2 regions of the Siphonobacter sp. SORGH_AS_1065 genome follow, and region 2 is predicted to be linked to the other one. Evidence: riboswitches for the same ligand, from Rfam matches in the RefSeq annotation. Region 2 holds a riboswitch; the other holds the start of a gene.

Region 1 (7,385 bases), 3.3 Mb from region 2:
GTGTGGCAATGACGCTCAAAAATGGGAAGAGACCATTTCTACGGCAGAGGAGTCGATCCGCCAAAGAATTTACCTCTGGAATTCGATTACCAGTTGCTTAAACGGAGGAGCTTTAGTTAATTCGTAAAATTTTTAATTAATTAAAGCGTTGATCTATATTCATAGCAGTTACTAAAAAAGCGTAAGTTTTTAATTAAAAAGTTATATAATTAATGAAAATTATTCATTTGTATTAACGATTGGAGTGACCATAAACATAACAACGAGTCTTTACCTATTTTCCTAAAGTATGAACAGTTATCAAATCCAGGAGACCCCTGAAGTCTTTGACGTGGTTATCGTTGGGTCTGGAGCAGGCGGCGGTATGGCGGCTTATCAGCTATCCAAAGCGGGTGCCAAAGTTTGCTTACTGGAAGCTGGAGGTTACTATGACCCGGCTGATCCCAAGTATATCACTCAACTAAAGAATCCCTGGGAGTCTCCTCGTCGTGGGGCCAGCACTACGCGTCCTTTCGGTGATTTTGACGCCGCCTGGGGAGGCTGGCAGCTCGAAGGTGAGCCTTACTCTGCTGCTCCCGGAACAGAATTTCACTGGTTCAGAAGCCGGATGCTGGGTGGGCGTACCAACCACTGGGGCCGTATTTCCCTTCGTTTTGGTCCCGACGATTTCCGTCGCGGCAGCATGACGGGTATCGGGGATGACTGGCCAATTACTTACGACGACGTATCGCCCTATTACGATAAGGTAGATAAACTCCTGGGAATTTTTGGCTCAAAAGAAGGGCTTCGCAACGAACCCGACGGCCATTTCTTACCCCCACCAAAACCCCGTTTGCACGAGTTAATGCTAAAAAAAGCGGGTAAGAATCTGGGTATTCCGGTTATTCCTTCCCGTCTGGCGATTCTGACAAAAGCGATTAATAACGAACGTGGGCAGTGTTTTTACTGCTCGCAGTGCGGTCGGGCCTGTCAGGTTTACGCGGATTTTTCTTCGTCTTCCTGTCTTTGTAAACCCGCCGTTAAAACGGGTAACACAAGGCTGATCAACGGAGCGATGGTTCGCGAAGTATTAACCGACCAGAAAACCGGACTTTGCACGGGCGTTTCGTACGTCGATACCGCAACTTTACAGGAAAAAACGGTTCGGGCTAAAATTGTGGTGGTGGCGGCTAGTGCCTGTGAATCGGCCCGTCTGTTACTGAACTCCAAGTCGGCCCGGTTCCCAAATGGGCTGGCTAACTCCAGTGGAGTGATTGGTAAATACCTGAACGACTCCACCGGAGCCAGCCGCTCGGCCTTCGTTCCGGCTTTGATGAACCGGAAACGTTACAACGAAGACGGGGTAGGTGGAATGCACGTATACACGCCCTGGTGGCTGGATAACAAAAAACTGGACTTCCCTCGGGGGTATCACATTGAATACGGCGGGGGCATGGGCATGCCCAGCTACGGGTTTGGCATGGGCATTCAGGGCATGAACGGTAAGTATGCCTATGGCGATGGAAAAACACAACCCGCAGGTGGATATGGATCACGTCTGAAAGAAGATGTACGTCGCTTCTACGGAGCTTACGTGGGCATGGCGGGTCGTGGAGAACCTATACCTTTGGAAAGTAACTATTGCGAAATCGACCCTAATAATGTCGATAAATACGGTATTCCGACGCTTCGTTTTCACTACAAATGGTCTGAAAACGAGGTTAAGCAGGCGAAACACATGCAGGATACCTTCGAAGAAATAATCCACGAAATGGGCGGTATTGCTCTGGGCTCCAAACCGGGTAAAGAGCAAAACTACGGATTAGAGGCTCCCGGAAAGATCATTCACGAAATCGGAACGGTACGCATGGGCAGCGATCCCAAAAAATCAGCTCTGAATTCTTTCATGCAGGGCCACGATGTCAAAAACCTGTTCGTAGTAGACGCCGCTCCTTTCGTAACGCAAGGCGACAAAAACGTAACCTGGACCATCCTAGCCATGTCCATGCGAACCAGTGATTACATCATTGATGAAGTGAAGAAGAAGAATCTGTAAAAGAGTTTTGGGTTTAGTGTTTTGAGTTAATAGGTTTAATTAATGGCGACCATTCAGCGGTTTGAAGATTTACAGGTATGGAAAAAAGCCCGTCTCTTTTCTCGGCAGATTTTTGAATTGACTAAAGAGGGGCCATTTGCGAATGATTTCGATCACAGACGTCAGTTACGAAGGTCAGCAGACTCGATTATGGACAATATTGCCGAAGGGTTTGGGAGGGGAAATCGAAATGAGTTTGTCCATTTCTTAGCTATAGCGAAAGGGTCTCTGGAGGAGTCCAAATCACAACTCTATCGGGCCTTGGATCGTGACTATGTTGAGCAGGAATTATTCGATGAGCAATACCAAAGGGCCGAAGAAATTGGAGGGATGATTAGAAAGCTTATGCAGTATCTGAATCAGTCTAAGATAAAAGGAAGTCGATACCAGTCACCTAGTCATCCACCGACTTTAGAAGAAGATTTGGTTAACTATGAGTAACTAGTAGAAGTAGGCGAATATTAACTCAAAACCCTAAACACAAAACCCCAAACGTTAACAAAATGAAACGTCGCGATACACTTAAGTCGATTGCCTTGGGGTCGTTGGGCATGGCTACGGTTCCTTCTACGGATCTGGTAGCGGCTCCGCCCGAAAAACCGTTGGTGGTGCCCGGCGGACGGCAGAAATCGGAAGCCATCCGGGATGCCAAACTCATGGCTGATAAGTTCTTTACACCTCAGGAAATGAAAACCCTCACCGTTTTGTGCGACATTATTCTTCCGGCGGACGAGAAGTCGGGCAGTGCCTCGCAAGCGGGTGTACCGGCTTTCATTGAATTTATGGTGAAAGATCAACCCGTACACCAAATTCCTCTTCGTGGAGGGCTGGCCTGGTTAGATAATGAAAGCCGAAAACGCTTCAGCAAGAAATTTGTGGAGCTTACAAAAGCTCAGCAGATAGAAATCGTGGATGACATTGCCTATCCTGAACAAGCGAAACCTCAGTTCTCTCAAGGCGTTGCGTTCTTTAACAAAATGCGGGACATGACCTTAACCGGTTTTTATACTACCCGCATAGGCTTCAACGATTTGGGTTACGTAGGAAATACTCCCAACAACTGGGAAGGAGTGCCCGAAGAGGTACTGAAGCAATACGGACTGAGTTATGAGTAATGGGGTTTGAGAAGGTTAGCAGTAGTTTGAGAAGTTTGATTTAGTTTGAAAAAGTAAGATAAATGAGAGGTTTTCATCAAACTCCTCACACCTAACTCTAACCTCTTCTAACTAAATTAAATCTCTCAAACGTAGTAGAACGAAAGGTATACTTAATGCTGATTCGGTAAAAGACCGGGTCAGCATTAAGTATTTTTTATACTTTTGCCCACGTTTTAGGTTTCAGCAGAAACTCTGTTGAATGAAAAGGGAACACCGGTGTAAATCCGGGGCTATCCCCGTAGCTGTAAGTTTTAATGAGTTTAGAGTGGTAAGTTTTGAGTTTAGGGTTAAGATTGTAAAGTTGACAGCCTTCATAACTCAAAACACTAAACTCCAAACTCCAAACTCAAACACAACTTCCAAAAGCCACTGTACATACGTATGGGAAGGTGGGGGTTGAGATGAAACGAGCCAGAAGACCTGCCTGAAATGGTATACTTTTCGAGCTTTCGGGTGAAAAGCCGTGAATGAATTTCAACGCACTGGATGGTAACACCCAGCCGGATTTCTATTCACTTTTCTACGAAAGACTCCTTACTTAATCATTAGTGGAGTCATGAACACATTTACCAGAATTACCTTTCTTCTCCTGATTACAACTTTGCAGGTCTGGGCTCAAAAACCGGATACCCAACTGGAAGAAGTAACCATCACCGCCAATCGTACCGGACAAAAATTATCCCAAACGGGTAAAGTAGTTACCGTTCTTACCGATTCAACTTTACAAAAATACGCTACTCAATCGCTTGGGGAGTTATTAACCCGTCAGGCCGGGGTTATGATCGTTGGGGCTCAGGGGCCGCTGGGAACCAATCAGACCGTCTCATTACGCGGAGCCGGTGGAGGGAACACCCTGATTTTACTCGATGGCTTACCCATCTATGATCCCTCTCAGATTAATAACACGTTTGATCTCAATCTGCTTTCGGTTGGGGAATGCGAACGAATTGAGATCATTCGGGGAGCTCAGTCTACCCTGTACGGTTCGGATGCGGTAGCTGGGGTAATTAACATTTTTACTAAAAAAGAAGGGTATCGACCCATCGGAGGCCATGCCACCGTTCAGGCCGGAAGTTATGGTATTTTCCGGGGAACCGTCGGTGTGAATGGAGCTTCAAAAGTAGGTTACTTCAATGCTCAATATACCCGATTGCGTTCCGATGGATTTTCGGCGGCATATGATGCGAAAGGAAATCAGAACTTTGATAACGATGGTTTCTGGCAGGATAACGTTCTCTTAAACGGCGGTATTAATCTTTCTCCCAATCTAATCTGGAAGGTACGGGGCCTGTATTCGGGGTATAAAAATGAAATTGACGCCGGAGCCCTAACCGATGATCCCAGCTATAATTACCGTAACACCTTTAAACTGGCCGGAACAGGGATAGATTATAGTTATGCTTCTGGAAAACTGACGGCAAATTATGCGTTCTCGGCTTTCCAACGTAATTCTGTTCAGGACAAGTCCACGTTTGAGGGAAATAGTCATTTTGCAGAAATCTATAACAGTTGGCGGACTACTAGCTGGTTAACTCTCGTTACCGGGGTTGATCTGCGGACTCAGAATACAGCTCAAACCAATCCTTATGCTCCATCTTTAGAGAAAAATCTAGCGAAAACAACTTTATTCAGTGCGTATGCCACGGCTTTGATTCGAACCGATTCCAGCTTTGCTCTGGAACTGGGCGGACGCTATAACCATCATTCCTTATACGGTAGTAACGCAACTTATTCCATCAATCCTTCTTATCTTTTAAGCAATCAGGTAAAATTCTTTGCTAACCTTTCCAGTGGATTCCGGGCCCCAAGCTTGTATCAGTTGTATTCGCCGTATGGTAACAAAGATTTGAAGCCCGAAATGAGTCGTTCGCTGGAGGCTGGTGTTCAGTTATTTGCTACGGATAAACGATCATTTATACGAGCTCTTTATTTCGACCGGGCTATTAAAGACGTGATTGCTTTTCAGTCATTAAGCGTTGAACCCTACGGTAAGTACGTGAATTATAGTCGCCAGAATGATCATGGGCTGGAATTTGAAGTATCGAGTCGCTTTAAAAATTTAGTGGTTTCGGGTAATTTAACGTATGTAACGGGTCGGGTGACTCAAACGGTTAATGGTCGAGACTCCAGCTCATTTAATCTTTTCCGAATTCCGAAGGTGATGGGCAATGCAACCGTTGGCTATCAGTTCACAAAACACTTCTTCAGTTCCTTAGCAGTGCGAAGTGTGGGCAAACGTCAGGAGCAGGTTTACGGACTTGGAATAGTAGACTTAGCCGCTTACACCACACTGGATGTATATGCCGAATATCAGTTCAATGCTTTCGTCAAACTATACGGTGACGTTCGTAACCTTACGGATAAGCAGTATTTTGAGGTTTACGGGTATAACACCCGTCGGCGTAATTTCAACATAGGCTTAAAGTTTGATTTTTAGCAGATTAGATAATCGATCCTATGTCCTTCGAAGAAAGAGTACAATATAAAATTGACCATAAGACCAAGCCTTTAGGAGCTTTAGGCCAGCTGGAAACTCTGGCGTTCCGCATGGCCTGTATACAGCAAACCGAAACGCCAGAGTTACGAAAAGCCGCTCTGGTAGTCTTCGCGGCAGATCATGGCATTGCTCAGGAAGGGGTAAGTGCGTATCCCGCAGAAGTAACTTATCAGATGGTGCTCAATTTTCTGGCAGGAGGAGCGGCTATTAACGTATTCTGCCGCCAGAATGAGCTGGAGTTATACGTGGTTGATGCGGGTGTGAATGCCGAATTCTCAGAAGAAACGCAATTGATTCACGCCAAAGCTGGTTACGGTACAAATAGTTACCTGAAAGGGCCAGCGATGAGTTCAGAACAGCTTCGGTTTTGTCTGGAGAAAGGAGCCATGATTGTGAATGAACTGCACGATAAAGGTTCCAATGTGATTGGTTTTGGGGAAATGGGAATCGGTAATACGTCTTCATCGAGTGTATTGATGAGCATGGCTACTGGCCTTCCCATTGAAAGTTGCGTAGGGAAAGGGACTGGCGTTAATCCAGAACAATTACAACGAAAAGTAACGGTTCTGAAGGAAGCCATCCGGGTAAATGGGAGTTGCAGTGACCCTTACCAAATGCTTCAAACGTATGGTGGGTTTGAAATTGCTCAAATGGTGGGAGCCATTCGGGCGGCCCGTTCGAGAAAAATGATAATCTTAGTCGACGGATTTATTTCTACCGTTGCTCTGCTGATTGCCAGCCAAATGCAGCCTGATGTACTGGAAAATGCGATTTATTGTCATCAGTCGGCTGAACAGGGACATCGCCTTCTGCTTGATTTTTTGCGAGCGGAGCCGCTTCTTCGTATGAACTTACGGTTGGGAGAAGGCACGGGCTGTGCGTTGGCATATCCTTTATTGAAAAGTGCAGTAGCTTTCCTGAATCAGATGTCCACCTTTAACGAAGCAGGCATTTCTTCGCACAAGAATGATACATGAGTTACGAATCCTATTAACGGCGGTACTTTTTTATACCCGGATTCCATGCCCCGCCTGGGTGGGGCATGGACCCGAACAAATGCGGCAGTCTCGTAAATATTTTCCAATGATTGGGGGAATCGTTGGAGCCATTATGCTGGCCGTTTACTTCAGTAGTACGCTTATCTTTCCCAAAAACATCAGCCTTCTCTTAAGCATGGGTGCGGGTGTACTAACGACCGGAGCTTTCCATGAAGATGGCTTTGCTGACGTGTGCGATGGCTTTGGCGGCGGCTGGAGTAAAGAGCAGATTCTTCAAATCATGAAAGACAGCCGGGTGGGGACATTCGGTGTCGTGGGTATTGGGCTGTTATTGAGTCTCAAATACCTGATCCTGGTAGAAATTGCTACCCTTTCCGAGCCTCTCATCTGGAGTACCATCTTTTGTGGGCAAATTAGTAGCCGATTAATAGCCTCTATAGCCGCTGAAACGCACGAATACGTTCGTGATGAAGCCAGTAGTAAATCAGGGGCCGCAACATCGAGTCGTATAGGCTGGAAGGGCTTGTTCCCAGGCGTTTTATTTACGGGCCTGACCTTCTTTTTACTGCCTAGTTATTGGCTTGCTCTGGCTGTTTTAGGGGCTTATGGCTCGAAAGTAATGCTGAGCTGGTTTTTTAAGAAATGGATTGGCGGTTACA
Region 2 (7,385 bases):
TGGCCTGCTGATTTTCTGCTAATAGCTCCAGATTTTCGCCTTCGATTAACTGACCCAGCGTGGTTACTTCCTGCAATTTCTGTTTAGCAAATGCCATCCAGTTTTTGATTTCCGGTGTCAATACCTCTTCGTTTTTCTCTAAATCCAGATCGTAAGGAGCATGCAATAACGAACAGGACGGAGCCACCCAAACACGGGCTTTGCCTAGCTTGGCAATGGCTTCATTCAGCAATTGCAACGACTGGCTGAAATCATTTTTCCAGACATTACGCCCATCCACTACGCCGAGCGAAAGGATTTTAGTGGAAGTAACAAATTCGTGATCCGCCAGAATGGAGGTTAATTGTCCAGGTCCACGCATTAGGTCAATATGCAAAGCAGATACGGGTAATTGCAGGGCCAAAGACTGATTGTCACCTAGTTTTTCGAAGTAAGTCGCCACCAGAAGCTGAACCTGAGGTAATGCTTTCTGAATAGCCTGGTACGCCTGCTGAAAAGCGATTTTTTCATTAGCTGACAAATCGAGCGTCAGGCAAGGTTCGTCAAGCTGTATCCAAGTTGCCCCCCGGTAACTCAGTTCGCGTAATACGTCAATATAAACGGGTAATAACCGATTGAGCAGATCAATTCGGTGGAAACCTTCTTCTTTTTCCTTACCCAATAACAGAAATGAAACCGGCCCCAGAATGACGGGCTTGGTAAGAATACCCATCTGCTTGGCATCTTCGAAGTCGTGAATGACCTTATCGGAATACCGTTTAAACTGCTGATCTTTCAAAAATTCGGGAACGATGTAGTGGTAGTTGGTATCAAACCACTTCGTCATTTCCATCGCCTTTATGTCCAGCTCGGCCTTCTGGATTCCGCGAGCCATGGCGAAGTAAATCTCCAGTTCCCGATTGTTTTTTCCATCAATAACCGCCTGATACCTTTCGGGCACGGCTCCCACCATTAATGCGGTATCCAGCACTTGATCGTAATAGGAAAAGTCATTGGAAGGAATCCATTGCAGACCTGCCTGTAATTGCGTCTGCCAGTTTTGTCGGCGAATTTGCCGACCTGCCCACAGAAGTTCGTCTTTCGAAATCTTTCCTGCCCAAAATTGTTCGCAGGCCCATTTCAGTTCGCGTTTGCTGCCCACGCGGGGGTAGCCCAGGTTGTGAGTAACCATGTGTTTTTGTGTTAAAAAGGGTTTATCAAAACGCCTTCGAAACACCCAACCCGCCAAAAACGGTGAATTGTTACGAATCACTGATTCCGCATTAGTAACGTACGAGTCGTCATCCGTTCACGCGAATGACGGAGTTAATGCCTCTGCTATAAGGGTATAGCTTTCCTGGTCCGACTTCGATGGTTTCAAAATCAGCACAATTCAGGCACAACCGCAAACCTGCCAGTTTCGGGACCGGCAGTGAGCAGAGTTGGGTAATCAGAAATTTGTAAAATCAATGCGTGAATCAGACCCTATGCGTGAAGGTATGACCATTGAGAAGGCTGGCAAGTCTCCTGGCTTGTATCATGCGACTCCCCCCTTCTCATTCCTCAGGGAACAATGGGAAATCTGGGATGCACTTGTTTCGAGGTTCGAAACAGATACTTACAGTAGCACGTCTGCTCGTGATTTTCACACGATTCCTTTTTCATTCCTTTAGCAGCGAAGATCTGCTAATGAAACCAACCATCCGATTGACGGGCGTTACAAAGAACGGAGCAAATATAAAGGATTAAACCCTTTTCCGGTTCTGCCGTTATAATAAAGATGAAGAGGAACAGAGCTTTTCTACTTGGCAAAAGATAAATTAAAGAAGTAAAAATATAACTTATCAAATCTAAATTATCACTTAAAGGTTAAAAAGAAGGGAAGTTTAGGGAAGTTTGGCCGAATGTATAATTTTGTTCCTTTCTCGACCGACTCATCAACACGTATAATAAGAGTTGTCAAATCATTACTCATTTAAACATCTGATTCTTACTGATGAAGACGCTGAACCAGTACAATTTCGCCGGAAAAAAGGCTCTTGTCCGCGTTGATTTCAACGTTCCCCTGAATGACCGTTATGAAATCACCGATGATACCCGTATCAAAGCAACCATTCCGACGATTCAAAAAATTCTTAACGACGGCGGTTCGGTTATCCTGATGTCTCACCTGGGCCGTCCGAAAGATGGACCTACTGAAAAGTATTCGCTTAAGCACTTAGTAAACGCCCTGTCTGTTATCTTCAACCGTCCCGTGAAATTTGCGGATGATGCCATTGGACAGCAGGCCATTGACCTGGCAGCCTCTCTGCAACCCGGTGAAATTCTGTTACTCGAAAACCTTCGTTTCTACAAAGAAGAAGAAAAGGGGGACGTAACTTTCGCCGAAAAATTATCTAAACTGGGTGACGTTTGGGTAAACGATGCCTTTGGAACGGCTCACCGTGCTCACGCTTCTACGGCGGTTATCGGTCAGTTCTTCACGGATAAAGTAAGCGGTTATGTTATGCAGGCCGAGCTGGATAATGCTCAACGCATTCTGGATAACGTAGAGCGTCCTTACACGGCCATTATGGGTGGTGCTAAGATTTCCGATAAAATTCTGGTGATCGAAAAACTGCTCGATAAAGTTGATAACCTCATCTTAGGTGGTGGTATGACGTATACCTTCACGAAAGCTCTGGGTGGTCAGATTGGTAATTCCATTCACGAAGATGACAAAATGGAGCTGGCTCTGGAACTGATCGAGAAAGCGAAAGAAAAAGGTGTAAACCTAGTTATGCCTCTGGATACAGTTATGGCCGATAAATTCTCGAACGATGCTTCCAAAACGACGGTTCCTTCCGGTCAGATTCCTGAAGGCTGGGAAGGTCTGGATATTGGACATCAATCCATTGCCGTGTTCACGGAAATTGTAGAACAATCGAAAACAATCCTCTGGAATGGTCCGATGGGCGTATTCGAATTCTCGAACTTCGCCGTTGGAACGAACGCCATTGCAGAAGCCGTAGTGAAAGCAACGGAAGAAAACGGAGCTTTCTCCCTCATTGGTGGTGGTGATTCTGCCGCTGCGGTTAATAACGCGGGTTACGGTGATCGCGTAAGCTACGTTTCTACTGGTGGTGGTGCTCTGTTGGAATACATGGAAGGCAAAACGCTTCCCGGAGTAGCTGCTCTGGAAGCTTAAGAATAAATGCTTAGAAAAAGCCGACTCTGTAAAAAGGGTCGGCTTTTTTATTTCACCCCTTGAATAAAAAGTCACGACCAGCTCTATTTATTCACTTGGAATCACTGAATTGTGGTATTTCCTGAAATCCATTTTAGCTGAACCTTTGTCACACCTTACTAACAAGGTAAACGCTTGTTCAACCTAAACCAATTTCAGAAAATGGCTACTAAAAATGGCACCTCCATTCTTTCGAATGATCCTTTTCAGGGTGAAACACTCACGCTCGAAGCTCCTCAAGTAACTGAAGATACGCTTGAAAAAGTAGAGGGTTACTTCCCCGGTCGCACGGCTCAGGATGATGACGAAACCGCCAGCCCCAATAATCTCAAAGAATCTGCCTTTAGTACGGAGGAATCCGGCAGCCTGACAGGTCAGCAGGAACCCCTGAAAGATGCCTATTATGCCAGTTACCCCGAAGAAGAACTGCTGTCGGAAGTAGTGATTTACCCGGATGAACGTGTACGAATCACAGCTACCACGACTTACCCCTGGCGAGCTATTGTGGCTTTACGAATGACCGCTCAGGATGGTAGCCGCTGGATTGGTTCGGGCTATCTGGTTGGTCCGCGAACAGTCATTACAGCAGGTCACTGCGTATTCATGCACGAGCATGGAGGCTGGGCGAAAAGTATTGAAGTAATAGCCGGATTAAATGATGCCTCCCGCCCCTATGGCTCAGTTATTGCTACTGATTTTAGAAGTGTGACGGGCTGGACGCAAAGCAGAAACCGCAATAACGATTACGGAGCCATTATCCTTCCTGCCAATGCCCGCCTTGGCGATACCGTTGGGTATTTTGGTTTTGCGGTACGAGATGATAATTATCTCAAAGCGAATGCTTTAAACGTTGGTGGTTACCCCGGTGACAAAGGAGGTAATCAGCTGTGGTGGATGGCTCAGAAAGCCTCGTCGGTTTCGGCCCGGGTCATTACTTATCAGATTGATACAGCGGGCGGACAAAGCGGTTGCCCCGTGTGGGTGAAAGTGGGCGAAAGTCGATATGCAGTGGGCATTCACACGAACGGGCACAGCTCGGGTAACTCGGCTACCCGCATTGTGCAGGCGGTATATGATAACATTCAAAACTGGAAAGCCTTAGGTTCATGACCATTGAAGGACAGCTGGTAACTCAGCAAAATCAACCCATTTCGGACGCGACCATTCTGATTCAGTCAGGGCCGGGAGCGTTTGCCGAAGTGGCAGCCTTAACGGATGCGAACGGGAAGTTTACCCTTTCAGGATTAAATCAACCCGGAGATTATCAGGTACTCGTTACTACAACGGTTCAGCAAAAAAGCTTTACCGTACACGTTCCGGCTACGAGTCAGACATTTGTTTTGTAAGGGAGGAAGGCCAACTAGCCCTGAGTTATTTCAGGGCTAGTTTTTTATTATTCTTGCAGTTCATAAGTAGAGACGCGACTTCATCGCGTCTGGCCGGGAGATGGAAGTTATACAGAGGTAACAAAAACTGCCTCTTACCCAGACGCGATGAAGTCGCGTCTCTACCCTTTCAAAACCAAAACTTCGGGTTAAACGGCGTTTACTATCACACAGTTTCGCAAGTAAATCCTAGCAGTTACTAATGATAGGTAAGGCCGCATCCTCCACCGAGGTTTTTCGCTTCGCTCTGGATGACAGTCCCATAACTTCCTTCATGATTCTCCCCAACGAAGAGACCTTCGCTCTTTCGGATTTGTAATTCGAAAGCCATCTGACAGGGATTTATAATCCCAATCAGCACCAATAACCGCCTCTTACCCAGACGTGATAAAGTCGCGTCTCTACCCTTTCAAAACCCGAAAGAGCGTTTTTTTTATTACTCCTGTATTTTGAACTTCTTCGCCAGGGCAAAAACGTTCTTGAACGATTGCGTAGTTAGCTGAGCGTCTTCCAGGGCATTATGGAATTCCGCATCTTCGCGTTCCAGCCCAAAATAACCCGCAATGGCTTTCAAGCTTAGCGACTTGGGCGTGGGTTTTCCGTTGGCTTTCAGCACTTCGAACGTAAAGTAACCTAGGGTGTGTAAATCCAGTAACTTATTGGAAAACGGCCATTTCAGCTTTTCCTCCCGATAGGCAAAACGCAGAAAGTTAATATCGTTGATTACCGACTGACCACTGATGATAACGTCCCGCAGGTATTGCGAATTATCAACCGTTTGCGTCCGTCCCCGCAAGCGGCCCAGCTTTTCCAGAATCCATTCTTCAAATTCGGGAATGACGTCGTAAATCATGGGAGCATCCTCCAGATCATCCAGAGTCAGGCCGTGAATGCGAGCCGAATATTCCGAAAATGCTTCTTCATTTTCCGGGTAAACGTTCGTTAGATACGTTCCTAACTCATTCCACTGGTCGTCGCATAAAACGGCACCGATTTGAATAATCTCATTCCAGCCGGGTTCACCGCCGGTCATTTCAAGGTCTAATACTAAATAAGGCATGCGTTAATCATGAAGATGGCGGTCAAAGATAAGCGGCTGGCGGCGTTAAGCGAGGACGCAGATTCGTAAAATGCTGACAGGCTATTTTGTAAATCTATTTAAAAGATTGCGTAGATTATTAGAATAATACAAATTTACAGAAAACTGAATCGAGCTTTTCTGCGTTAATAATATACAAAGCCACGAAATACACTTCCCTTCAAAAGTTTATATGATTGCTATGATGTCAAGAACGCTGATCAACCCCAAACGCCGACTTATTGAAATAGAAAAAGCTATTATTGCCCAATTTGACCTGAAAAAGGTTGCTTTTTTATACGCTTCCCGGATTCTACTCGGGGCTGCTATTACCTGGATATTGCTTGATCTACTGCATATTGAGAAAAAAGAATGGGCTTTGATCTCCGTTGCCATCGTTTCTGAACCCGATTTTGGCGATCTTCGCCGTAATACCATTTCTAGGATTATTAATACTATTAGCGGTTGTCTGATTGGTATTGTTTTCATTGTTCTGACGGGTGTTAACATCTACTCACTTTTCCTCGCCATTGCCGTTGCGATCTTCATGAGTACGATTATCAAGAAATATCCTTCCAGTTGGAAACTGGCTCCGTCAACAGTTATTGCGGTCATGACGCCCGCCATCTTCCAGCAAGCCTCCTGGCAGGATGCTCTTCAAATTGCCTTATTACGCACGTCTGAAGTTATGCTGGGTTGCGTGGTCGCCTTTACGGTAGGCTGGTGTTTTTCCCTCTTCAAAAAGAAAGCCGAATAAAGTTTCCGCTTCTTTCCGGAAATACACGAAACTTGCAAAGTCATAAATTCAGACCGAAAAATCCAGTATTCATAGGGTATTAGCCCGGACGAAAGGGTCTTTAGGTAATAAAAAGCTAACAAGGATGAGTGTATTTAGTCTTGCCGGAAAAACGGCGGTGATTACGGGCGGCGGCAGCGGCATTGGTCGGGCCATCAGTCTTTTATTTGGTAGCCAGGGAGCCCATGTGCATATTCTTGATTTAAGTGCGGAAGGTGCTCAGACCGTTGCTGATGAAATCACGCAGGCCGGTGGTGTGGCAGCCGTTCATGCCGTAAATGTGGCTAATCAGGAAGAAATGCTGGCCGTTTTTGCTCGCATTGGTGCCGTGGATATTCTGGTAAATAACGCTGGCATTGCTCACGTAGGTAACCTCGAAAAAACAACCGAAGCTGACCTTGATCGTATCTATAATGTAAACATCAAAGGAGCCTATAACAGTCTTTTCGCAGCCATTCCCCTGATGAAAGCTCAGGGTGGCGGAGTAATTCTGAACATGGCTTCGATTGCAGCTCTAGTGGGTATCCCGGATCGTTTTGCCTATAGCATGAGCAAGGGTGCCGTTCACGCCATGACTCTGTCGGTAGCAAAGGATTACATCAAGGATAACATCCGTTGCAATAGCATTTCTCCCGCCCGCGTTCACACGCCTTTTGTGGACGGCTTTATCGCCAAAAATTATCCCGGCAAAGAAGAAGAAATGTTCGAGAAGTTGTCGGCTACGCAACCCATTGGCCGTATGGCGAAACCCGAAGAAATTGCTCAACTGGCTCTCTTCCTCTGCTCGGATGCTTCGGCCTTCATTACGGGTGTAGATTATCCCATTGACGGTGGTTTCACGACTTTAAATAATTAATACACTGGAATGGTTTGATGAAGATAGGGCTTTGGGGAAATCGCTTACTTTGCGGTTGCCCTGGC

Evidence for each region. Region 2 has a riboswitch for cobalamin ahead of metE (5-methyltetrahydropteroyltriglutamate--homocysteine S-methyltransferase). Riboswitches for the same ligand answer to the same signal wherever they lie in the genome.
Region 1: linked by a shared signal. The riboswitch ahead of QE390_RS01995 (TonB-dependent siderophore receptor) and the one ahead of metE (5-methyltetrahydropteroyltriglutamate--homocysteine S-methyltransferase) in region 2 are both predicted to bind cobalamin.

The regions. Positions count from the first base shown of each region.
Region 1 covers NZ_JAUTAM010000004.1:291,736-299,120, reverse strand. Annotated here, with positions in the region: gene QE390_RS02015 (DUF3050 domain-containing protein) at 1-127, shown strand, start outside; gene QE390_RS02010 (GMC oxidoreductase) at 290-2,035, shown strand; gene QE390_RS02005 (four helix bundle protein) at 2,078-2,515, shown strand; gene QE390_RS02000 (gluconate 2-dehydrogenase subunit 3 family protein) at 2,578-3,189, shown strand; cobalamin riboswitch at 3,390-3,674, shown strand; gene QE390_RS01995 (TonB-dependent siderophore receptor) at 3,788-5,668, shown strand; gene cobT (nicotinate-nucleotide--dimethylbenzimidazole phosphoribosyltransferase) at 5,689-6,705, shown strand; gene QE390_RS01985 (adenosylcobinamide-GDP ribazoletransferase) at 6,695-7,385, shown strand, end outside.
Region 2 covers NZ_JAUTAM010000004.1:3,586,837-3,594,221, reverse strand. Annotated here, with positions in the region: gene metE (5-methyltetrahydropteroyltriglutamate--homocysteine S-methyltransferase) at 1-1,171, opposite strand, end outside; cobalamin riboswitch at 1,479-1,694, opposite strand; gene pgk (phosphoglycerate kinase) at 1,976-3,166, shown strand; gene QE390_RS15585 (serine protease) at 3,368-4,315, shown strand; gene QE390_RS15580 (carboxypeptidase-like regulatory domain-containing protein) at 4,312-4,551, shown strand; gene QE390_RS15575 (hypothetical protein) at 4,790-4,921, opposite strand; gene QE390_RS15570 (PolC-type DNA polymerase III) at 5,027-5,650, opposite strand; gene QE390_RS15565 (FUSC family protein) at 5,871-6,425, shown strand; gene QE390_RS15560 (SDR family NAD(P)-dependent oxidoreductase) at 6,550-7,320, shown strand.